DNA from 2 places in the Mesorhizobium sp. DxT genome. Region 2 is predicted to be linked to the other one. Evidence: predicted binding sites of a transcription regulator. Region 2 holds the regulator's gene; the other holds the start of a gene.
What was found. Region 2 encodes LexA, which represses DNA repair genes until DNA is damaged. Its sites were predicted from a motif close to TGTTCNNNNTGTGTTCNG; they were not measured.
Positions count from the first base shown of each region.

Region 1: a site for LexA is predicted at 3,891-3,908, ahead of ACVJNE_RS06760 (ImuA family protein). Genes of this name have one in related genera too.

Region 1 covers NZ_JBZFLJ010000002.1:555,451-561,340, forward strand. Annotated here, with positions in the region: gene ACVJNE_RS06735 (NAD(P)/FAD-dependent oxidoreductase) at 84-1,253, opposite strand; gene ACVJNE_RS06740 (HpcH/HpaI aldolase/citrate lyase family protein) at 1,374-2,264, shown strand; gene ACVJNE_RS06745 (DUF1737 domain-containing protein) at 2,261-2,467, shown strand; gene ACVJNE_RS06750 (VIT1/CCC1 transporter family protein) at 2,498-3,202, opposite strand; gene ACVJNE_RS06755 (metallopeptidase family protein) at 3,294-3,725, opposite strand; gene ACVJNE_RS06760 (ImuA family protein) at 3,931-4,869, shown strand; gene ACVJNE_RS06765 (DUF6504 family protein) at 4,784-5,890, shown strand, end outside.
Region 2 covers NZ_JBZFLJ010000005.1:50,878-56,767, forward strand. Annotated here, with positions in the region: gene trpD (anthranilate phosphoribosyltransferase) at 1-926, shown strand, start outside; gene trpC (indole-3-glycerol phosphate synthase TrpC) at 923-1,738, shown strand; gene moaC (cyclic pyranopterin monophosphate synthase MoaC) at 1,743-2,225, shown strand; gene ACVJNE_RS11055 (molybdopterin molybdotransferase MoeA) at 2,227-3,438, shown strand; gene lexA (transcriptional repressor LexA) at 3,761-4,477, shown strand; gene ACVJNE_RS11065 (ComEC/Rec2 family competence protein) at 5,137-5,890, opposite strand, start outside.

The sequences.
Region 1 (5,890 bases), on a different contig from region 2:
CCTGCGGGCGGCAGGGGCTTCCCAACCCGGCCGCTCACATAGGGATTGCCGGACGCTGCGTCAATGGCGGCCGGGAACGCGCTCTAGATCACGTTGAGTTCGCGGAAGGGGCGGCCATCGGCGATGCGCTGCCAGGCAAAGGGGCTGCAGTCGACAGTGCGATAGGCTCCGTGGACGATTAATTCGGCCAGCGCCTTGCCCACGGCGGGGGCCTGCTGCAGTCCGTGGCCGGAAAAGCCGTTGGCGAACAGGAAGTTCTGAACTTCCGGGTGCGGGCCGATCACGGCGTTCTGGTCGAGTGTGTTGTATTCGTAGTGGCCGGCCCAGGCGCGGCCGGGCCTGATCGCCTCGAAGGCGGGAATGCGGGCGGCGAGCGTCGGCCAGACCACCTCCTCGAACAGCGACCAGTCCGGATCGAAATCCGCCGGATCGGCTGGGCCTTCGCCGTCCTCGTTCTCGGCGCCCCCGGTGATATAGACCGAGCCTTCCGGTCTCACCCAGACGCCGGATGGATCGACCAGCAGCGGCATGTCGTCGAAGCGCTCGCGGGCCTCGAAGACGAAGACCGATCGCTTGCGCGGCTCGACCGGCAGGGCAAGGTCTGCAAGCGCGGCGACGCGGCCGGCATTGGGGCCTGCCGCATTGATGACGAGGCCCGCATCGATGCTTTCGCCGTCGGCAAGGGTGACGCCGGTGACGCGGTCGCCCTCGCGCCGGATGGAACTGACCTCGCCCGTGATCATCTCCACATTGCGATGCCTGAGCGCCTTGCGGAACAGCATAAGCAGCGCATGGGCGTCGAACCAGCCTTCGCCCGAGCGGCCATAGGCGCCTGCGGAAAGACCTTCGCCGGACAGCCAGGCGAAACGCTTCTGCAGCGTCTCGGCGTCCTCCAGCACGATGTCGGCGCCTTCGGCCAGTTGCACGGCGTGGTTGGCTTCGAGGATCGAGCCGCCTTCTGGGCCGGCCAGAATCAGGTAGCCTTTCTCGCGAAAGCCGATGTCGGCGTCGTCGCCGAAGTGCTTTTTCAGCTCACGGAAGAGGCCGAGGGTGAACCGTGACAGGCGGATGTTCTCGGCGATCGAGAATTGCTGGCGGATCGAGGCGGCCGACAGGGTGGTCGCGGAGCAGGTGAATTGCGGGTCGCGCTCGATCAGCGCGATGGAACCCGCAAAGCCCTCCTCGCGCAGGGACCAGGCGATGGAGGCGCCGACGATCGCGCCGCCGATGATGACGATGTCGGTACTGGCCATGCCGGCTCTTCCTCTGTCGATGCGGCGCGGACAGAAACAGTTTCGTCGCCGGGCTGCAAGTGGGGCATTGCCGCGCGCTTGCGCTTGCGCGGGGAAATCCGTTGCGCCAGAAAGGACGCCATGCAGATCAGACCGACACGCCCGCGCCGCTCAGTGCTCTATGTTCCCGCCGCCAACGAAAAGGCGATGGCGAAGGTGCCGAGCCTTGCCTGCGACTGCGTCGTCGTCGACCTCGAGGATGCGGTGGCGCCGGCGCAGAAGGAGGCCGCCCGCGAACGCATGCGCGAGTTCGTCGCTGCTCGGGGCGAGGGCGGGCCGGAAATCGTCGTGCGCGTCAATGCGCTGTCGAGCGAATGGGGTAACGCCGATCTGCTGGCCGCGCGCGAGGCTCGCCCGGATGCGATCCTGCTGCCTAAGGTTGAGACGGCGCGCGACGTGCTGGAGGCGAACGACGTGCTGGACGAAACGGAAGCGCGGGCCTCGCTGTGGCTGTGGGCGATGATCGAAACGCCGCGGGCGATGCTGAACATCGGCGCGATCGCCGCGCTGGGGCGCGACCGCGGGGCGCGGCTGGCCTGCCTGGTGGCCGGAACCAACGACCTCGTCAAGGAAACCGGCGTTCTCGCCACCCCCGACCGGCGCTACCTGATGCCCTGGCTGATGCAGATCGTGCTGGCGGCTCGCGCCGGCGGGCTCGATGCGCTGGACGGGGTCAAAAACGATTTTTCCGACCTCGACGCCTTCGCGGCCGAATGCGGCGAAGGCCGTAACATGGGCTTCGACGGCAAAACGCTCATTCACCCTGCGCAGATCGGCCCCGCCAACACTGTATTTTCGCCCTCCGCCGAAGAGGTCGCGGAAGCGCTGGCGATCCGCGCGGCCTTCGCGCTGCCGGAGAACGCGGCCAGCGGCGTCATCTCGCTGGATGGGAAGATGGTCGAGCGGCTGCATCTCGACCAGGCCGAACGGCTGCTGGCGAAAGCGGATTTGGGAAAGGACCAGACGCGATGAAACTCTACCGATTCCTGACCGGACCAGACGATTCGAGCTTCTGTCACAAGGTGACGGCGGCGCTGAACAAGGGTTGGCACATCTACGGCTCGCCCACCTATGCGTTCGATGCCGAGACCAAGACAATGCGCTGTGGGCAGGCGGTCTTCAAGGAAGTCGAGGGCAAGGACTATCATCCGGACATGAAGCTCGGCGAGCAGTAGCGCGCCGGGCTTGCCGGGCGACACGGTGGATCAGACGCTGACCCCGAACAGCCGGCCTATGCCCGCAGTGACCGCCATGGCGAAAACACCCCAGACAACGACCCGCGCGCTGGCCCTCAGAACGGGTGCTGCCCCGGCTTTGGCGCCGAGTGCGCCGAGAACGGCGAGTGTCGCCACGGTGATAATCAGCACGACCGGAATGACGGTCCCATCTGGTGCGAACCATGCCGCTGCCAGCGGGATCGCGGCTGCTGCGCTGAAGGTGGCCGCCGAGGTGAAGGCTGCCTGAAGGGGATTGGCGGAGAGGTGCTCCGAAAGGCCAAGCTCGTCGCGGACATGGGCGCCGAGTGCGTCACGTTCGGTGAGCTCGCGGGCGACCTGCATGGCCGTCGCCTCGCTCAGGCCACGCTCGCGGTAGATGGCGGCCAGCTCGACCAGTTCGGTTTCCGGGTCGTCTCGGAGCGCAGCCTTTTCACGGGCAATATCCGCTTTTTCGGTATCCGACTGCGAGGAGACCGAAACATATTCGCCCGCGGCCATCGACATGGCGCCGGCCGTCAGCCCGGCAATTCCCGCGATGATGACGGTTTTGGGGTCGGGGCCGGCTGCCGCCACGCCGACGATGAGCGAGGAGACCGAGACAATGCCGTCATTGGCACCCAGAACGGCAGCACGAAGCCAACCGCTGCGGGTGATGTAGTGCGGATCATCCGGATGCGCTGAGGGGACGGTCACGGTTTTCGCCTCATCGGTTGTGGGACTCGCCCTGGGAATAGCGTCACAGGTCTGCAAGCAACTACCGAAACGCCGGAATTGTGGGGTTTCGCTAGGGCCGGGTCTCGGCGTTTTCCTCGATCTGCGCCATGTCGTCGTCGGACAGGCCGAAATGGTGACCGATCTCGTGGATCAGCACATGGGCGACGATGTCGCCCAGCGTCTCCTCGTTTTCAGCCCAGTAATCCAGGATGGCGCGGCGATAGAGGGTGACGCGGTTCGGACCCTCTCCGGTGGAAGGGTTCCAGCGCTCGGCGATGCCGCGGCCCTCGAACAGGCCGAGCAGGTCGAACGGCGTCTCCAGCGCGAGGTCGTCCATGATCTCGTCGGTCGGAAATTCGGCGATCTGGATGACGATCTCGCCGGTGAGCTTGCGGAATTCGCCGGGCAGATGCGCATAGGTTTCCAGCGCCAGAAGCTCAAACTCCTGAAGCGAGGGCGAAAGCTGATCGGTCCAGTCGCGGGTCTGATAGATGCGGGCCATGCAGTGTCCTTTGGCCGCCATATAGACCTTTGCAGCGCGGCTTTCGACCCCTGATTCCGCAAGCGTTACCGGGCCATACGCGCGCGATGCCGGATTGGCCGCCAGAGTAGAGGAATAAATTCTTCGAGACTCCGCTTGACTCTTCGGTGCGGCTCTGGAATCCATTAGAACATAATAGGAACATTTAGCGCGAAAGAGCAGCATCATGGCGACATCCGCCGTGGCGCGAGAGGCTGTTTGTGCCTTGCGCCGGGAAATTGCGAGGATCGAGGGCACGCTGCCGGAGCGGCTGGAGCCGGCTGAGGTGGCCGGCTCGGCCAGTGCCGGGGCGGGCATTGTCCTGCGCCGGCAGGGCGCTGCCGACGGCATGGCAGGACTTCTGCCGACGGGCGCAGACGGCCTCGACGCCGCGCTGGGCGGCGGGTTGCCGCTCGCGGCTCTGGTGGAGATCCATGGCAGGGAAACGCGCGATGCAGGCGCCGTGGCTGGTTTCGCGCTGGCACTGGTCGCGCTGGCGCGCAGACAGACGGCGGTGAAGGCACCGCTTCTGTGGGTGACTGCGAGCGAGACGTTTTCGGAGGCGGGAAGCCCTTATGCGCCCGGTATCCTGCACCGGTTCGGCCTGCCGCCCGAGGCCCTGCTGGTCGCGCAGGGCCGCCGGCTGGAGGATGCGCTGTGGGTGGCGGAGGAGGCCGCTGCGCTTGGCGCGCTTTCGGCGGTGCTGCTCGAGGTGCGGGGGCACACGCCGAAGCTCGACCTGACCGCCACGCGCCGCCTGCATCGGCGCACCCAGGCCGCGGGCCGCCCGCTCTATCTCCTGCGCCATGCCGGCGAGCCGGCGCCGACGGCAGCTCCGGTGCGGCTTGTCGTGTCGGCCGCGCCCGCGGCGAAGCGGCAGATCCTTTCGGGTGCGCTTGCCGGATCGATCGGTCCGCCCGCTTTCACCGTCGCGGTTTCCCGAAGCCGCCTGGGCATGCCTGCAACCTTCACACTGGAATGGAACGACGATGAACGCGCCTTTGACGAGAGACGATCCAACCCCGGCGGGGCGCAGGATCATGGCGCTGTGGTTTCCGCTGCTGCCGACGGAACGTATCCTGAGAGCGCGGCTGGGGCGGGCCTGGCGCTCAGAGGCGCGGCGTGAGGTCAAGGGTGCCCGCCGGCCGCTTGCCATCAGCCGCCGCGAGAACAATACGCAACGCATCGCCGCCCTCGACGAGACGGCCGCGGCCCTCGGGCTGCGGCCGGGCATGGGGGTCGCCGATGCGCGCGCCATGCATCCCGGGCTGGACGTGATCGAGGCGGAGCCGGAGGCCGACCGCAGGCTTCTGGAAAGCCTTGCCGACTGGTGCGATCGCTATACGCCGCTGGTCGCGCTGTGCGGAGAGGACGGGCTCTTCCTCGACATCACCGGTTGCGTCCACCTCTTCGGCGGCGAACAGGCGATGCTCGACGAGGTGCTGGAGCGGCTTTACAGCCAGGGCTTTCGCGCCCGTGCGGGGCTCGCCTCCACGCCGGGCATGGCATGGGCGGCCGCCCGTTTCCTGCGGCCTGTGCCGATCGAGCCGGGCGCGGAGGCACCGGCGCTCGCCGGCCTGCCGCCGGCGGCGCTGCGGCTTGAGCCTCCCGCATGCAAGGGGCTGGAAAGCCTGGGCCTGCGCACCGTCGGCGCGCTGATGGATACGCCGCGCGGGCCGCTCGTGCGCCGTTTCGGCAGGCTACCGGTCATGCGGCTCGATCAGGCGCTCGGCCGGCTGGAGGAGGCGGTGTCGCCGCGCCTGCCCGTCGCGCCACTCTCGGTGGAGCGCCGCCTCGCAGAGCCCGTAGTGCTTGAGGAGGATATCGAACGGCTGCTGCTTCTCCTGTCGGCGACGCTGAAAGCCGATCTGGAGCGGCGTGACGAAGGTGCGCGCCTGCTGCAACTCGCCCTTTTCCGGGTGGACGGGGCCGTGCATCGCCTGACCATTGGCGCGTCGCGGCCGCTGCGCGAGCCGGCGCTGATCCTCAAGCTCTTCCGCGAAAAGCTCAAGGCTCTTGGCGGCGTCGATGCCGATTACGGGTTCGAAATGGTGCGGCTTTCGGCACTGGAAGCCGCACCCTTCGCGGCGGAACAGGTCGACTTGGCCGGCGAAAGCAAGGCGGATGAGGTGGGGCTGGCGCTTTTT
Region 2 (5,890 bases):
AAGCGACGCCGAGCCAGATCGGCGGGTTCCTGATGGCGCTTCGTACGCGCGGTGAAACGGTGGACGAGATTTCCGGCGCCGTGGCCACCATGCGGGCCAAGATGCTTCCCGTCCGCGCGCCGGCCAACGCCATCGACATCGTCGGCACGGGTGGCGATGCGTCGGGCACCTATAACGTCTCCACCTGCGCCGCCTTCATCGTTGCCGGCGCCGGGGTGCCGGTGGCCAAGCATGGCAACCGCGCACTCTCGTCGAAGTCGGGGGCGGCGGATGCGCTTGCCGCTCTTGGGGTCAATATCGAGATCGGGGCCGAAACCATCGCGGCCTGCATCGAGGAAGCCGGGCTCGGCTTCATGTTCGCACCGGTCCACCATTCGGCCATGCGTCATGTCGGCGCCTCGCGCGTGGAACTCGGCACCCGTACGATCTTCAACCTGCTCGGCCCTCTGTCGAATCCTGCCGGCGTCAAGCGCCAGCTCGTCGGTGTGTTTGCCCCGCAATGGGTGGAGCCAATCGCCGAAGTGCTCAAGGCACAGGGTTCGGAAGCTGTCTGGGTGGTGCATGGCGACGGGCTGGACGAAATGACGACGGCAGGCACGACGATGGTTGCGGCGCTGGAGAACGGCAAGATCCGTACGTTCGAGATCCAGCCCGAGGAGGTCGGCCTGGCACGCGTCAAGCCCGAGGACCTGAAGGGCGCCGATGCGGCTCACAACGCCAGGGCGCTTCGCGGCGTGCTTGCCGGCGACAAGGGTGCTTATCGCGACATCTCCCTCCTGAATGCGGCAGGCGCGCTTGTCGTGGCCGGCAAGGCCCGGACGCTAGACGAGGGCATGGAGCTTGCCACCCGCTCAATCGATAACGGGTCGGCGGCCTCCGCGCTGGAGCTGCTGGTGCACGTTTCCAACCGGGCAGGTGCGGCATGACCGATATTCTGCGCAAGATCGAGGCCTACAAGCGCGAGGAGATCGCTGCTGCCGAGGCCGCGCTTCCCCTTGCCGAGGTCAAGGCGCGGGCGGCCGACCAGACCCCGCCGCGCGGCTTTCGCAAGGCGCTTGAGGCCAAGCACAAAGCCGGGCAGTTCGCGCTGATCGCCGAGATCAAGAAGGCGAGCCCCTCGAAGGGGCTCATCCGTGCCGACTTCGATCCGCCCGCGCTTGCGCACGCCTACGAGCAAGGAGGTGCCGCCTGTCTGTCGGTGCTGACGGATCGGCCATCGTTCCAGGGCGCGCCCGAATTCCTGACCGAGGCGCGCGCCGCAACCGCCCTGCCCGCGCTGCGCAAGGATTTCATGTTCGAGACCTATCAGGTTCACGAGGCGCGGAGCTGGGGTGCCGACGCGATCCTCGTCATCATGGCGAGCCTGTCCGACGATGAAGCGAAAGCACTCGAGGATGAGGCCCATGCAATCGGCATGGACGTGCTCGTCGAGGTGCATGACGAGGCGGAACTGGATCGCGCGCTCAGGCACCTGTCCTCGCCGCTGGTTGGCATCAACAACCGCAACCTGCGCACCTTCGAGGTAAGCCTCGAAACCTCGGAGCGGCTGGCGGCGCGCATCCCCGAAGACAAGCTCATCGTCGGCGAGAGCGGCATCTTCACCAATGCCGACTGCGCGCGCCTGGCTCGCTCCGGCATCTCCACCTTCCTCGTCGGCGAAAGCCTGATGCGGCAGGTCGATGTTGCCGGCGCGACGCGGTCCCTGCTCGGGCTCAGCTCGCAACGGCTCGCAGGCTGACGCCGTGAGCCGCCTTACGCATCTCGGTGCATCCGGCGAGGCCAACATGGTCGATGTCGGCGGCAAGCAAGAGACGCAGCGCACTGCGATCGCGCAAGGCGCGGTGAAGATGCAGCCCGCGACGCTGGCCACGATCCTCGCCGGCGATGCCAAGAAGGGGGACGTGCTCGGCACGGCCCGCATTGCCGGCATCATGGCAGCCAAGCGGACGCACGAGCTGATTCCGCTCTGCCACCCGCTCCTGCTCACCAAGGTTTCGGTCGAGATCGAGCCCGACGAGAACCTGCCCGGTCTGCGCGTCACGGCGCTCGCCCGCGTTACCGGCAAGACCGGCGTTGAAATGGAAGCGCTGACGGCGGCTTCCGTCGCCTGCCTGACGATCTACGACATGGCCAAGGCAGCCGACCGTGCCATGATAATTTCCGACATCCGTGTGGTGGAAAAGTCCGGCGGCAAGTCCGGCGATTACCGGCTGCAGGACGTCTGACATGGCTGGCCTGCTGCCGGTTGACGAAGCGCTGCGCCGGCTGCTCGACGATGTGACGGCCCTGCCTCACGAAGATATCACGATTGGTGAGGCCGCGGGGCGTGTTCTGGCCGCTGCAGTCGAGGCACGGCGGACGCAGCCTCCCTTCCCCGCTTCGGCGATGGATGGTTATGCCGTGCGCGCGGCGGACACCACCGACCCGTCCACTGCTTTGAAGGTTATCGGTCAATCGATAGCCGGCAAGCGCTTCGATGGCGCGGTCGGCGCCGGCCAGGCCGTACGCATCTTCACAGGCGCGCCTGTCCCCGAAGGCGCGGATGCGGTTCTGCTTCAGGAAGATGCCGAGCCGGACGAAGACGGGCGAACCGTCCGCGCCAGAGAAGCGGTCACCCCTGGCCGTCACGTAAGGGCTGCCGGGCTCGATTTCCGGGCCGGCGACGTCCTTTTGGCCAAAGGCCGGGTGCTCGACGCGGCAGCGCTGTCGCTCGCAGCAGCCGGCAACCACCCGCTCCTGTCTGTAGTGCGCGCACCGCTGGTGGCGATCCTGGCGACGGGCAGCGAGCTGCTGCCGCCCGGTTCGGAACCCGGGCCCGACCAGATCATCGCATCGAACGGCTACGGGGTCGCGGCGCTGGCGCGCGACGCACGTGCTCGGGTGCTCGACCTGGGCATCGCACCTGACGATCGCGGTATGCTTGCCGCGCGCGTCCGTGACGCACTCTCGGCCGGTGCTGATGTCATCGTGACGCTCGGGGGCGCCTCAGTCGGCGACCACGACCTCGTCCGCGAGGTGCTTACTGGCGAAGGCATGGCGCTCGACTTCTGGAAGATCGCCATGCGCCCCGGCAAGCCGCTGATGTTCGGCAGGCTGGGAGAAACCCGCGTTCTTGGCTTGCCGGGAAATCCGGTTTCAAGCCTTGTCTGCGCGCATCTGTTCCTGAAACCGCTGCTCGCGAACCTTGGCGGCCGCCCACATGTTGCCGACATGAGGGAAGCCGTCCTTGGCGAAGCCATGAAGGCCAATGATCACCGGCAGGATTATGTCCGCGCGGCAGCGACGCATGAGGACGGGCGCCTCGTTGCAAGGCCGTTCGCCGTGCAGGATTCCTCGATGCTGACGACACTGGCGCACGCCAACGCGCTCATCATCCGCGAACCGAACGTGGCCGCTTCGGAGGCTGGAGATGTCTGCCGCGTGCTGATGCTGCGCTGAGCGAGCGGCTTTCTAGTCGCGTTCAACGAGACGAAGATCGTGGCCGGTCGCCGCAATGTGACCCATCCGGTCGGTTCTGGACTGGATGTCCTTCAACCGCTCGATTGCAGCAGCAAGCTCCTTGTCGGAGCGGCGCAGATGTAGATCGCGCCCAGCCTGGCTTCAAACCAGCCGCTCGAGCTCTACAGTCATTTTTTCCCGCGCCACTGTCTCGGAGCCTCCTACGCATTCACGATAATTTAAGCCGTTGCGGAACACAACTGGAACAGATAGTGTTTGTTCTGGTTTTGTTTATGGACTGATTCCCAAAAGGGGCAACAGAATGCTGACGCGCAAGCAACACGAACTGCTTCTCTTCATCCATGAAAGGCTGAAAGAAACTGGCATTCCCCCTTCCTTCGACGAGATGAAGGAGGCGCTCGACCTCGCTTCCAAGTCCGGTATCCACCGCCTGATTACTGCGCTCGAGGAGCGCGGCTTCATTCGACGCCTGCCCAACAGGGCACGTGCGCTGGAAGTGCTGCGGCTGCCAGACTCGATCGCGCCGGGGCTCAATGCGGCCAAAAAGTTCTCGCCCAGCGTCATTCAAGGCAGCCTTGGCCGGGCGCCGGAACCCTCGCGCATCCAGTCTGCCAGCAATGACGATGATGCCGGTGCGGCCGTTGCCATTCCGGTGATGGGCCGGATTGCCGCCGGCGTGCCGATCGAGGCGATCCAGCACAAGACGCACTCGATCAGCGTTCCGCCGGAAATGCTTTCGGGCGGCGAGCACTACGCGCTCGAGGTCAAGGGTGACTCGATGATCGAGGCGGGCATCTTCGACGGCGACACCGTCATCATCCGCGACGGCCAGACCGCCAATCCCGGCGACATCGTGGTGGCTCTCGTCGACGATGAGGAAGCAACCCTCAAGCGGTTCCGCCGCAAGGGCGCCTCGATCGCGCTGGAGGCTGCCAACCCCGCCTACGAAACCCGCATCTTCGGCCCTGATCGCGTGAAGGTACAAGGTAGGCTCGTCGGGCTCATCCGGCGTTATTGATCGGCCATTAGACAAGGTCATGCTCGACTGAGGATGAGCATGAGCATGAGGGGTGGATTGATCGAATCCAACCTATTGGGCTCGATGCACGTCAAGGAATAGCCCGTCGGGCAGCAGGATTCCCGAGCGATGCAGACCCTCCCTCATGCTGGGGGTGCGAGCCCCCGGGTCTTGCCTTCGGCGAGCCCGAGGACAGGCTCCGCGAGCCTCGAAGGACGCACCGATCAGTGCTTTCGCTGCAAAGGCATCGCGGCAGCCGGCTGGCTGTTACTCACCTTGCGATTTCTGCCAGGGTGGAAGTCCCCTCGCCTCACGCGAATACTGCCGGTGCGCGTGCCAGGGCCGATAGGGTTCGCGGATCGCGAAACGAATGTTTGGGTAAAAAGCCGGTCTCGCGGAAGTGCGATTCCTGACACCGGCGTCTGTGCCACTGCTTGCTTCGGTTCCGCGTGTTTCGCCGGCGATGTCTTTCTCGAAAACGATCTCGGCGCTCCCGCGGCGGGCCAAATCGCGCTTGGTGATGACGGTGACGCTGCTGCCGCGACAGGGACTGTTCGCCGTTGCGTCGTCGATGACGATGAGGCTCGCATAAGAACACGCAGTCGAAGCCGTTCGTTCGCCGTCGGCGTGAACGACTATGCCGCCGCCGCCATGGCGCGCTACGCAAAGCCCTTCCCGGCACTGGAATGGCAACGCACCCTGATCATCGGCCGGGGTGGCCGAGGCGGCCCGGCGTCACCTTCCACAGGCCGTGCAACATCGCCCGCATTCGCAGCCCGCTGCCAGTTCTGGAAGGTGAAGGTGCTTGGTCGTTGGCGGTTTACGGCGAGTCTGCCGTCACCGAGATCGACCGCAACAAGCCGCGCGTCCTCGGAGACGTAGACGTGAGGCAGCTGGCGTGTCGCGATCAGCAACGCGCCGGCGACGAGCATCGGAAGTGCTGCCCAGCGTAGTGCGCTGCCGGCCATGGTCATGATCGCCAATGCCGCTGTCAGTACAAGCACCGCCGAAAGCGGGATCGCCCCGGTGGCATCGAATGCCGATCGCTCCGCGAGCCACAGGGCTATCGAATTCATCGCGGATATGCCCATCCCCATCGCGTACAACGCCGGCCCTTCCAGGCCGAAGGGCATCAACAGGCATGCGAAAACCGCTGCCGGCATGACGATGGCGGAAACGAATGGCATGGCCGCAAGGTTGGCGACGAGGCCGAGCGGCGAGACCTGCTGGAAATGCCATGCTGTGAAAAGCGCCGTCGCGAGACCGGCAACGACTGACGTCAGCGACAGTCCCGAGACGTATTTCATGCCCGTTGTGAAGGCCAGCCGCACGGGACCGTACTTTGACGCCTGTCGGCGCGGCGTCCGCCTTTCGCGGTACGAGGCCCAGGCCGCGTAGGCCGCCACGAGCGCG